2 regions of the Pseudomonas sp. NPDC077186 genome follow, and region 2 is predicted to be linked to the other one. Evidence: predicted binding sites of a transcription regulator. Region 2 holds the regulator's gene; the other holds the start of a gene.
What was found. Region 2 encodes sigma-54, which starts transcription at its own class of promoters, with help from an activator protein. Its sites were predicted from a motif close to ANTGGCATNNANNTTGCTNT; they were not measured.

Region 1 (4,410 bases), on a different contig from region 2:
CTGCTCGCTGTGCATGGGTAACCAGGCTCGCGTCGCTGCCAACTCCACTGTGGTGTCGACCTCCACCCGTAACTTCCCGAACCGTCTGGGCGATGGCGCCAACGTGTACCTGGCCTCTGCCGAACTGGCCGCGGTCGCTTCGATTCTCGGCAAGCTGCCGACCGTCGAGGAGTACATGGTTTACGCCAAGGATATCGACAGCATGGCTGGCGACATCTACCGTTACCTGAGCTTCGACCAGATCGCCGACTTCCGCGAAGCGGCGGCCAACGCCAAGATCCCGGTCGTTCAGGCCTGATCAAAGCGCTGTAGAACAAGCCCCGCCTCGTGCGGGGCTTGTTGTTTATAGCAAGCGCAAATCGTCGCAGCGCCTTGCGGCGGCAACGGCAGCGTCTACCTTCTGAATTGGGGACACCCCATACGACCATTCAGGAGACCATCATGAAGCCATGGATCATCGCCGCCCTGTGCCTGTTCGGCCTGGCCGGCTGCAGCAGCGAGTACATCATCACCACCACCGACGGGCAGATGCTCACCAGCGACGGCAAACCGGAGCTGGATCGGGATACCGGCATGCTCGAGTTCACCGACAGCGAAGGCCGCAAGCAGCAGATCCCGCAGAGCAACGTCAAGCAGATGCTGGAGCGCTAGCTAGCGCCTCCCCCTCAAGGTCGGCAAACGCCAACACGCTGGCCGTGATGGCATATGCATTGCTTCAGTCCCGATAACAGAGCGCTTCCAACGGCGGAAGCCGCTCACGACAATGGCGTCGTGCCCCCTGCTGCCCCAGTGGCGGACGTGGGTACGGCGCCTTTTTGCGTGGAGAAGGGACAAGCAACATGAGCGAACAACAAGCAGCCCTCAGCGATGCGCCGGGTGGAACCGGGATCGGCGATGCGCCGGAGAAGCGCACGCTGAACATCGGCTTCATGGCCCTGACCGATGCCGCCTCGGTGATAGTGGCCGCCACTCAGGGCTTCGCCGAGAAGCACGGACTGACCCTCAATCTGCAGCGCCAGAGCTCCTGGGCCGGGCTGCGCGACAAGCTGCTGAGCGGCGAACTGGACGCCGCGCACAGCCTCTACGGCCTGATCTACGGTGTCCAGTTCGGCCTGGGTGGCGCTCCGGCCACCGACATGGCGGTCTTGATGGGCCTGAACCAGAACGGCCAGAGCATCAACCTGTCGCAGCCGCTGCTGGCCGCAGGCGTGAGCAGTGGCGAAGCACTGCAGCAGCACGCGCACCAACAAGGTGCACGCCTGACCTTCGCCCAGACCTTCCCCACCGGCACCCACGCCATGTGGCTGTATTACTGGCTGGCCAGCCAGGGCATCCACCCGCTGCACGACGTCGACAGCGTGGTGGTGCCGCCGCCGCAGATGATCGCGCACCTCAAGGCCCGCCGCATCGACGGTCTCTGCGTCGGCGAGCCGTGGAGCGCGCAGGCGGTGGACGAGGGCCTTGGCTGCACCGTCGCCACCAGTCAGTCGATCTGGGCCGATCATCCCGAGAAGGTGCTCGGCTGCACCCGCGAATTCGCCCTGCAGTATCCCAATACCGCCCGCGCGCTGATCATGGCGGTACTGGAAGCCAGCCGCTTCATCGACGAGGGCGAGGAGAACAAGCGCAGCACGGCACAACTGCTCAGCGGCCGCGACTACGTCGACGCACCGCTGTCGGCCATTCAGCCCCGTTTTCTCGGCCAGTATCAGGACGGCCTCGGCCATGCCTGGCAGGACGCCCATCCGCTGCGTTTTCATGGCGAGGGGGCGGTGAACCTGCCCTACCTCTCCGATGCCATGTGGTTCATGACCCAGTTCCGCCGCTGGGGCCTGCTGCGCGACGATCCCGACTACCTCGGCGTCGCCCACCAGGTGCAACAACTGGGGCTTTACCGCGAGGCCGCGCAGGCGCTGAATATCCCCATACCCGCGGACATGCGCAGCGCCACGCTGCAGGATGGCACCCGCTGGGACGGCAGCGACCCGGCCGGCTACGCCCGCAGCTTCCGCCTCCATGCCCTGGCCGACAGCCCGGCTGTCGCCCTGTAATCGCCCGGAGAGTCCACGATGCTGCGTATCCTGCTGATCAACGACACCCCGAAGAAGGTCGGCCGCCTCAAGTGCGCGCTGATCGAGGCCGGCTTCGAGGTGATCGACGAGTCCGGGCTGACCATCGACCTGCCCGAGCGGGTCGAAGCGGTGCGCCCCGACGTGATCCTGATCGACACCGAATCCCCCAGCCGCGACGTGATGGAACAGGTGGTGCTGGTCAGCCGCGACCAGCCGCGGCCGATCGTCATGTTCACCGACGAGCACGACCCCGGCGTGATGCGCCAGGCGATCCAGAGCGGGGTCAGCGCCTACATAGTCGAAGGCATCCACGCCCAGCGCCTGCAGCCGATTCTCGACGTGGCCATGGCCCGCTTCGAGAGCGACCAGGCCCTGCGCGCCCAGTTGCAGGCGCGCGATGCCCAGCTGGCCGAACGCAAGCGCATCGAGCTGGCCAAGGGCCTGCTGATGAAGATGAAGAGCTGCAACGAGGAAGAGGCCTACACCCTGATGCGCCGCCAGGCCATGAGCCGCCAGCAGAAGCTGATCCAGGTCGCCGAACAGATCATCGCCATGCACGATATGCTCGGTAGCTAAAGCTTCAAGCCACAAGCTGCAAGCCACAAGTACAAGCGGCATCCTGCGCCACCGCTCAGCTTGGGACTTGTAGCTTGAAGCTTGCCGCTCAAAGGCTTATCGTCGCCTCCGGCCAGCGCACTGGCCAACGTCGCTCGGACGGTTCCGGGCGCTTACGTACTTCGAGGAAATCATGGCCGACAACGCCAAGCGCCGCTTTGCGCGCATCGATCGTCTCCCCCCCTATGTGTTCAACATCACCGCCGAGCTGAAGATGGCCGCCCGCCGCCGTGGCGAGGACATCATCGACTTCAGCATGGGCAACCCGGACGGCGCCACGCCGCCGCACATAGTCGAGAAGCTGGTGCAGGTCGCCCAGCGCGAAGACACCCACGGCTACTCCACCTCGCGCGGCATCCCGCGCCTGCGCCGCGCCATCTCGCGCTGGTACCAGGAGCGCTACGCGGTGGACATCGACCCGGAAAGCGAAGCCATAGTCACCATCGGCTCCAAGGAAGGCCTGGCGCACCTGATGCTGGCCACCCTGGACCATGGCGACACCGTGCTGGTGCCCAATCCCAGCTACCCCATTCATATCTACGGCGCGGTGATCGCCGGCGCCCAGGTGCGTTCGGTGCCGCTGGTGCCGGGAGTGGACTTTTTCGCCGAGCTGGAACGGGCGATTCGCGAATCCATCCCCAAGCCGAAGATGATGATTTTGGGTTTTCCCTCCAACCCCACCGCGCAATGCGTGGAGCTGGACTTCTTCGAGCGCGTGGTGGCCCTGGCCAAGCAGTACGACGTGCTGGTGGTGCACGACCTGGCCTACGCCGACATCGTCTACGACGGCTGGAAGGCGCCGTCGATCATGCAGGTGCCGGGGGCCAAGGACATCGCGGTGGAGTTCTTCACCCTGTCCAAGAGCTACAACATGGCCGGCTGGCGCATCGGCTTTATGGTCGGCAACAAAGAACTCGTGTCCGCCCTGGCGCGGATCAAGAGCTACCACGACTACGGCACCTTCACTCCGCTGCAGGTGGCCGCCATCGCCGCCCTGGAAGGCGACCAGCAGTGCGTGCGCGACATCGCCGAGCAGTACCGCCAGCGTCGCAACCTGCTGGTCAAGGGCCTGCACGAAATCGGCTGGATGGTGGAAAAGCCCAAGGCCTCGATGTACGTCTGGGCCAAGATCCCCGAGGCCTATGCCCCGCTCGGCTCGCTGGAATTCGCCAAGAAGCTGCTGGCCGAGGCCAAGGTCTGCGTCTCGCCGGGCCTGGGCTTCGGCGACTACGGCGACGACCACGTGCGCTTCGCCCTGATCGAGAACCAGGATCGCACCCGCCAGGCGCTGCGCGGGATCAAGGCGATGTTCCGCGCCGACGGCCTGCTGCCGGCTAAGAAGGCCAAGGCCGATAGCGAGTAAAGCCGCCAGGGCGCCGCGAGGCGCCCTGGTCATATCGACCGGGACAATCCCGCGACAGTCGGTGCGCATGGCGCACCCTACAAGTGCTCAACCGGAATAATCCAGCGCCGTCCAGGCGCGGCTCAGACCCTGGGCCAGCACACAGCCCGGGCTGGCCAACTCCTCGTTGAACGCCGCCGGCAGCAGGGTGGTTTCCCCCTCTGCCGCGCCGTGGCGCTCGGTCAGCCATTGCAGCTTGCCGCAGTTGGGCGTGTCGATCACATAGCTGGCGGCGATGCTCGAGTGATGCCCGGGCAGACGGATCACGTCCAGCACCCTGCCCGCCTCCTCCACGCGCCGGCCGTCGGACACCAGCACGGC
Region 2 (4,410 bases):
CATGATCGTCGGCCTGGTGCGCGCCGATCAGGGCCGCGTGCGCATCGACGACCTCGACGTCAGCCACCAGCCCATGCACGGCCGCGCCCGCGCCGGGATCGGCTACCTGCCGCAGGAAGCCTCGATCTTCCGCAAGCTGTCGGTGGCCGACAACATCATGGCCATCCTCGAGACGCGCAAGGACCTGGACCGCGCCGGCCGCCAGGCGGAGCTGGAAAACCTGCTGCAGGAATTCCACATCCACCACATCTCAGGCAGCCTCGGCATGAGCCTGTCCGGCGGCGAGCGGCGCCGCGTGGAAATCGCCCGCGCCCTGGCCACCAACCCCAAGTTCATCCTGCTCGACGAGCCCTTCGCCGGCGTCGACCCGATCTCGGTGGGCGACATCAAGCAGATCATCCACCACCTCAAGACCAAGGGCATCGGCATCCTGATCACCGATCACAACGTGCGCGAGACCTTGGACATCTGCGAAACCGCCTACATCGTCAACGACGGCCAGCTGATCGCCGAGGGCGACGCCGAGACCATCCTCGCCAACCAGACGGTGAAAGAGGTGTACCTGGGCCATGAGTTCCGCTTGTAGGCACCGATTACTCCCACTACAGAAAGATTACAAGACCTAGGCAAACCCCCTAAACTCAGGCATATAATTTGCTTCCTGGTGGCGCCCCGGCGCCCTGTAGTGGAAGGCGTAACCCGCCGGTGAATTAAGGTCTGCAATGAAACCATCGCTAGTCCTCAAGATGGGCCAGCAGCTGACGATGACCCCGCAGCTGCAACAGGCTATCCGCCTCCTCCAACTGTCGACCCTGGACCTGCAACAGGAAATCCAGGAGGCACTGGAGTCCAACCCCATGCTCGAGCGCCAGGAAGACGGCGACGACTTCGACAACAGCGACCCCATGGCCGACGGCGCGGAAAGCGCCGCGCCCACCCCGAGCAAGGAAGACAGCTACCAGGAAACCACCCCCACGGTGGACAACCTGGAAGACGGCGAGTGGAACGAACGCATCCCCAACGAACTGCCGGTCGATACCGCCTGGGAAGACGTCTACCAGACCAGCGCCAGCAGCCTGCCGAGCAACGACGACGACGAGTGGGACTTCACCACCCGCACCTCCAGCGGCGAGAGCCTGCACAGCCACCTGCTCTGGCAACTCAACCTGGCGCCGATGTCGGACAAGGATCGGCTGATCGCCGCCACCTTGATCGACTGCATCAACAACGACGGCTACCTGGAAGAAAGCCTCGAGGAAGTCGCCGAATCCTTCGACCCCGAACTGGACGTCGAGCTGGACGAGGTGGAAGTGGTGCTGCACCGCATCCAGCAGTTCGAGCCGGCCGGCATCGGCGCCCGCGACCTGCGCGAATGCCTGCTGCTGCAACTGCGCCAGCTGCCCGCCGGCACGCCCTGGCTGAGCGAGACCCAGCGCGTGGTCGGCGACTACCTGGAACTGCTCGGCAGCCGCGATTACGCCCAGCTGATGCGCCGCAGCAAGCTCAAGGAAGACGAGCTCAAGCAGGTCATCGACCTGATCCAGCGCCTCAACCCGCGCCCGGGTTCGCAGATCGAGTCCAGCGAGCCGGAGTACGTGGTGCCCGACGTCATCGTGCGCAAGCACAACGACCGCTGGCTGGTGGAGCTGAACCAGGAGGCCATGCCGCGCCTGCGGGTCAACCCGCAGTACGCCGGCTTCGTCAAACGCGCCGACTCCAGCGCCGACAACACCTTCATGCGCAACCAGCTGCAGGAAGCGCGCTGGTTTATCAAGAGCCTGCAGAGCCGCAACGAGACGCTGATGAAGGTCGCCACGCAGATCGTCGAGCACCAGCGCGGCTTCCTCGACTACGGCGACGAGGCGATGAAGCCGCTGGTGCTGCACGATATCGCCGAGGCGGTGGGCATGCACGAGTCGACCATCTCGCGGGTCACCACGCAGAAATTCATGCACACCCCGCGCGGCATTTACGAGCTGAAATACTTCTTCTCCAGCCACGTCAGCACCGCCGAGGGTGGCGAATGCTCGTCCACCGCGATCCGCGCCATCATCAAAAAACTGGTTGCCGCAGAAAACGCGAAAAAGCCGTTGAGCGACAGCAAGATCGCTGGTTTACTGGAGGCACAAGGCATCCAAGTCGCCCGTCGGACAGTCGCCAAGTACCGCGAATCCCTCGGCATAGCGCCCTCCAGCGAGCGCAAGCGACTGATGTAGGCCAGATCGATTGGAAGCCTCTCGCTTCCAAGCCAAAGTGTTCCGGCGGCGGGTCGCATAGGACCCGCCTCTTACACAAGGCAACAAGGAGAAAGCGGTATGCAAGTCAACATCAGTGGACACCAGCTGGATGTGACCGACGCCCTGCGTGACTATATCGGCGAGAAACTCGGCCGATTGGAACGCCACTTCGACAAGATCACCAACGTTCAGGTGACCATGGAGGTCGAGAAGCTCAAGCAGAAGATCGAAGCTACCCTGCACGTCGCCGGCGGCGAGGTCGTCGCCAACGCCGAACACCAAGACATGTACGCCGCCATCGACCTGTTGGCCGACAAACTCGACCGTCAACTCATCAAGCACAAGGAAAAGCAGCTCGAACGCCTGCAAGGCGCCACGGCCCGCTGACATTCCCCATCCATGATCCGACTTGAAAACATCCTGACCCCCGGCCGTTCCCTGGTGAACGTGCCGGGCGGCAGTAAGAAACGCGTGCTCGAACAGATCGCCAACCTGGTGGCACGCGACCTGCCCGACCTGGATGCCCAGGACATCTTCGAAAGCCTGATCGCCCGCGAGAAGCTCGGCTCCACCGGCTTCGGCAACGGCATCGCCATTCCCCACTGCCGCCTGGCCGGCTGCAGCGCGCCGATCAGCGCGGTGCTGCGCCTGGACACCGCGGTGGACTTCGACGCCATCGACGGCGCCCCGGTCGACCTGCTGTTCGTCCTGCTGGTGCCGGAAGCGGCCACCGACGCCCACCTCGAACTGCTGCGCCAGATCGCCAGCATGCTCGACCGCCAGGACGTGCGCGAACGTCTGCGCCAGGCCCCGGCCAGCGCGGATCTGTACCAGGTGGTCGTGGACATCCAGAACGGTCAATAAGCATGCGCCTGATCATCGTCAGCGGTCGCTCCGGCTCGGGCAAGAGCACCGCCCTCGATGTACTTGAGGACAACGGCTTCTACTGCATCGACAACCTGCCCGCCGGCCTGCTGCCGGACCTGGCCGAGCGCGCCCTGCTCAACAGCGAGATGTTGCTGCCGCAGGTGGCGGTGTCGATCGACGCGCGCAACCTGCAGAGCCACCTCAAGCGCTTCCCGGATCTGCTCGAACAGGTGCGCCAGCGCAATATCCGCTGCGACATCCTCTACCTCGACGCCGACGACGAAACTCTGCTCAAGCGCTTCTCGGAAACCCGCCGGCGCCACCCGCTGACCGACGAGAACCGCTCGCTGGCCGAGGCCATCGCCGACGAGAGCCAGGTGCTGGCGCCCATCGTCGACCTGGCCGACCTGAAGATCGACACCACCCACCTCAACCTCTACCAGCTGCGCGACAGCCTCAAGCTGCGCCTGCTGGGCCAGCCTGAGCCGGGCACCGCCTTCCTGATCGAATCCTTCGGTTTCAAGCGCGGCATGCCGGTGGACGCCGACCTGGTGTTCGACGCGCGCTGCCTGCCCAACCCCTACTGGAAGCCGGAACTGCGCGACTTCTCCGGGCTGCAGCAGCCGGTGGTCGACTACCTGGCGGCGCAACCGGAGGTCGAGGAAATGTACCAGGACATCCTCGCCTACCTGGAGAAATGGCTGCCGCGCTTCGCCGCCAGCAACCGCGCCTATGTCACCATCGCCATCGGCTGCACCGGCGGTCATCATCGCTCGGTCTACCTGGCCAACCGCCTGAGCCAGGCGCTGAAAAAACCGCTGAAGAACGTCCAGGTGCGTCACCGCGACCTCAGCTAAGGAACCCCGCCGCGATGCCAGCCCGTGAAATCACCATCATCAACAAGCTCGGCCTGCACGCCCGCGCCGCCGCCAAGTTCGTCGGCGTGGCCAGCGCCTACCCCTGCCAGGTGCGCATCGGCCGCTCCAGCGACAGCCTGGTGGACGGCAAGAGCATCATGGCGGTGATGATGCTGGCGGCCGGCAAGGGCACCCCGGTGCACCTGCACACCGAGGGCGATCAGGATCACGAGGCGCTGGACGCGCTGGTCGGCCTGATCGAGAACTACTTCGAGGAAGGCGAGTAACGCCCCCCCAAAAAACCACAAGGCCACCCGCGGGTGGCCTTGTCGTTTCGGCCCATCTCAACTGCCGGCGACGGTCATCCTCTCGATCAGCCCGTAGGTTGGGTTGAGGAGCCGGCGACGAAGCCCAACATGAGCGCGGAAACCGGATCGGATCGCCGAGCG

Region 1: the regulator sigma-54 is predicted to act here: its motif matches at 698-717, upstream of ACIGKL_RS00965 (CmpA/NrtA family ABC transporter substrate-binding protein).

What each region holds. Positions count from the first base shown of each region.
Region 1 is NZ_JBITWE010000001.1:208,741-213,150, forward strand. Features, by position in the region: gene acnB (bifunctional aconitate hydratase 2/2-methylisocitrate dehydratase) at 1-298, shown strand, start outside; gene ACIGKL_RS00960 (YgdI/YgdR family lipoprotein) at 442-651, shown strand; gene ACIGKL_RS00965 (CmpA/NrtA family ABC transporter substrate-binding protein) at 840-2,051, shown strand; gene ACIGKL_RS00970 (ANTAR domain-containing response regulator) at 2,070-2,648, shown strand; gene alaC (alanine transaminase) at 2,821-4,050, shown strand; gene ACIGKL_RS00980 (lipoprotein) at 4,138-4,410, opposite strand, start outside.
Region 2 is NZ_JBITWE010000002.1:173,633-178,042, forward strand. Features, by position in the region: gene lptB (LPS export ABC transporter ATP-binding protein) at 1-586, shown strand, start outside; gene ACIGKL_RS09455 (RNA polymerase factor sigma-54) at 723-2,216, shown strand; gene hpf (ribosome hibernation-promoting factor, HPF/YfiA family) at 2,316-2,624, shown strand; gene ptsN (PTS IIA-like nitrogen regulatory protein PtsN) at 2,637-3,101, shown strand; gene rapZ (RNase adapter RapZ) at 3,104-3,961, shown strand; gene ACIGKL_RS09475 (HPr family phosphocarrier protein) at 3,976-4,248, shown strand.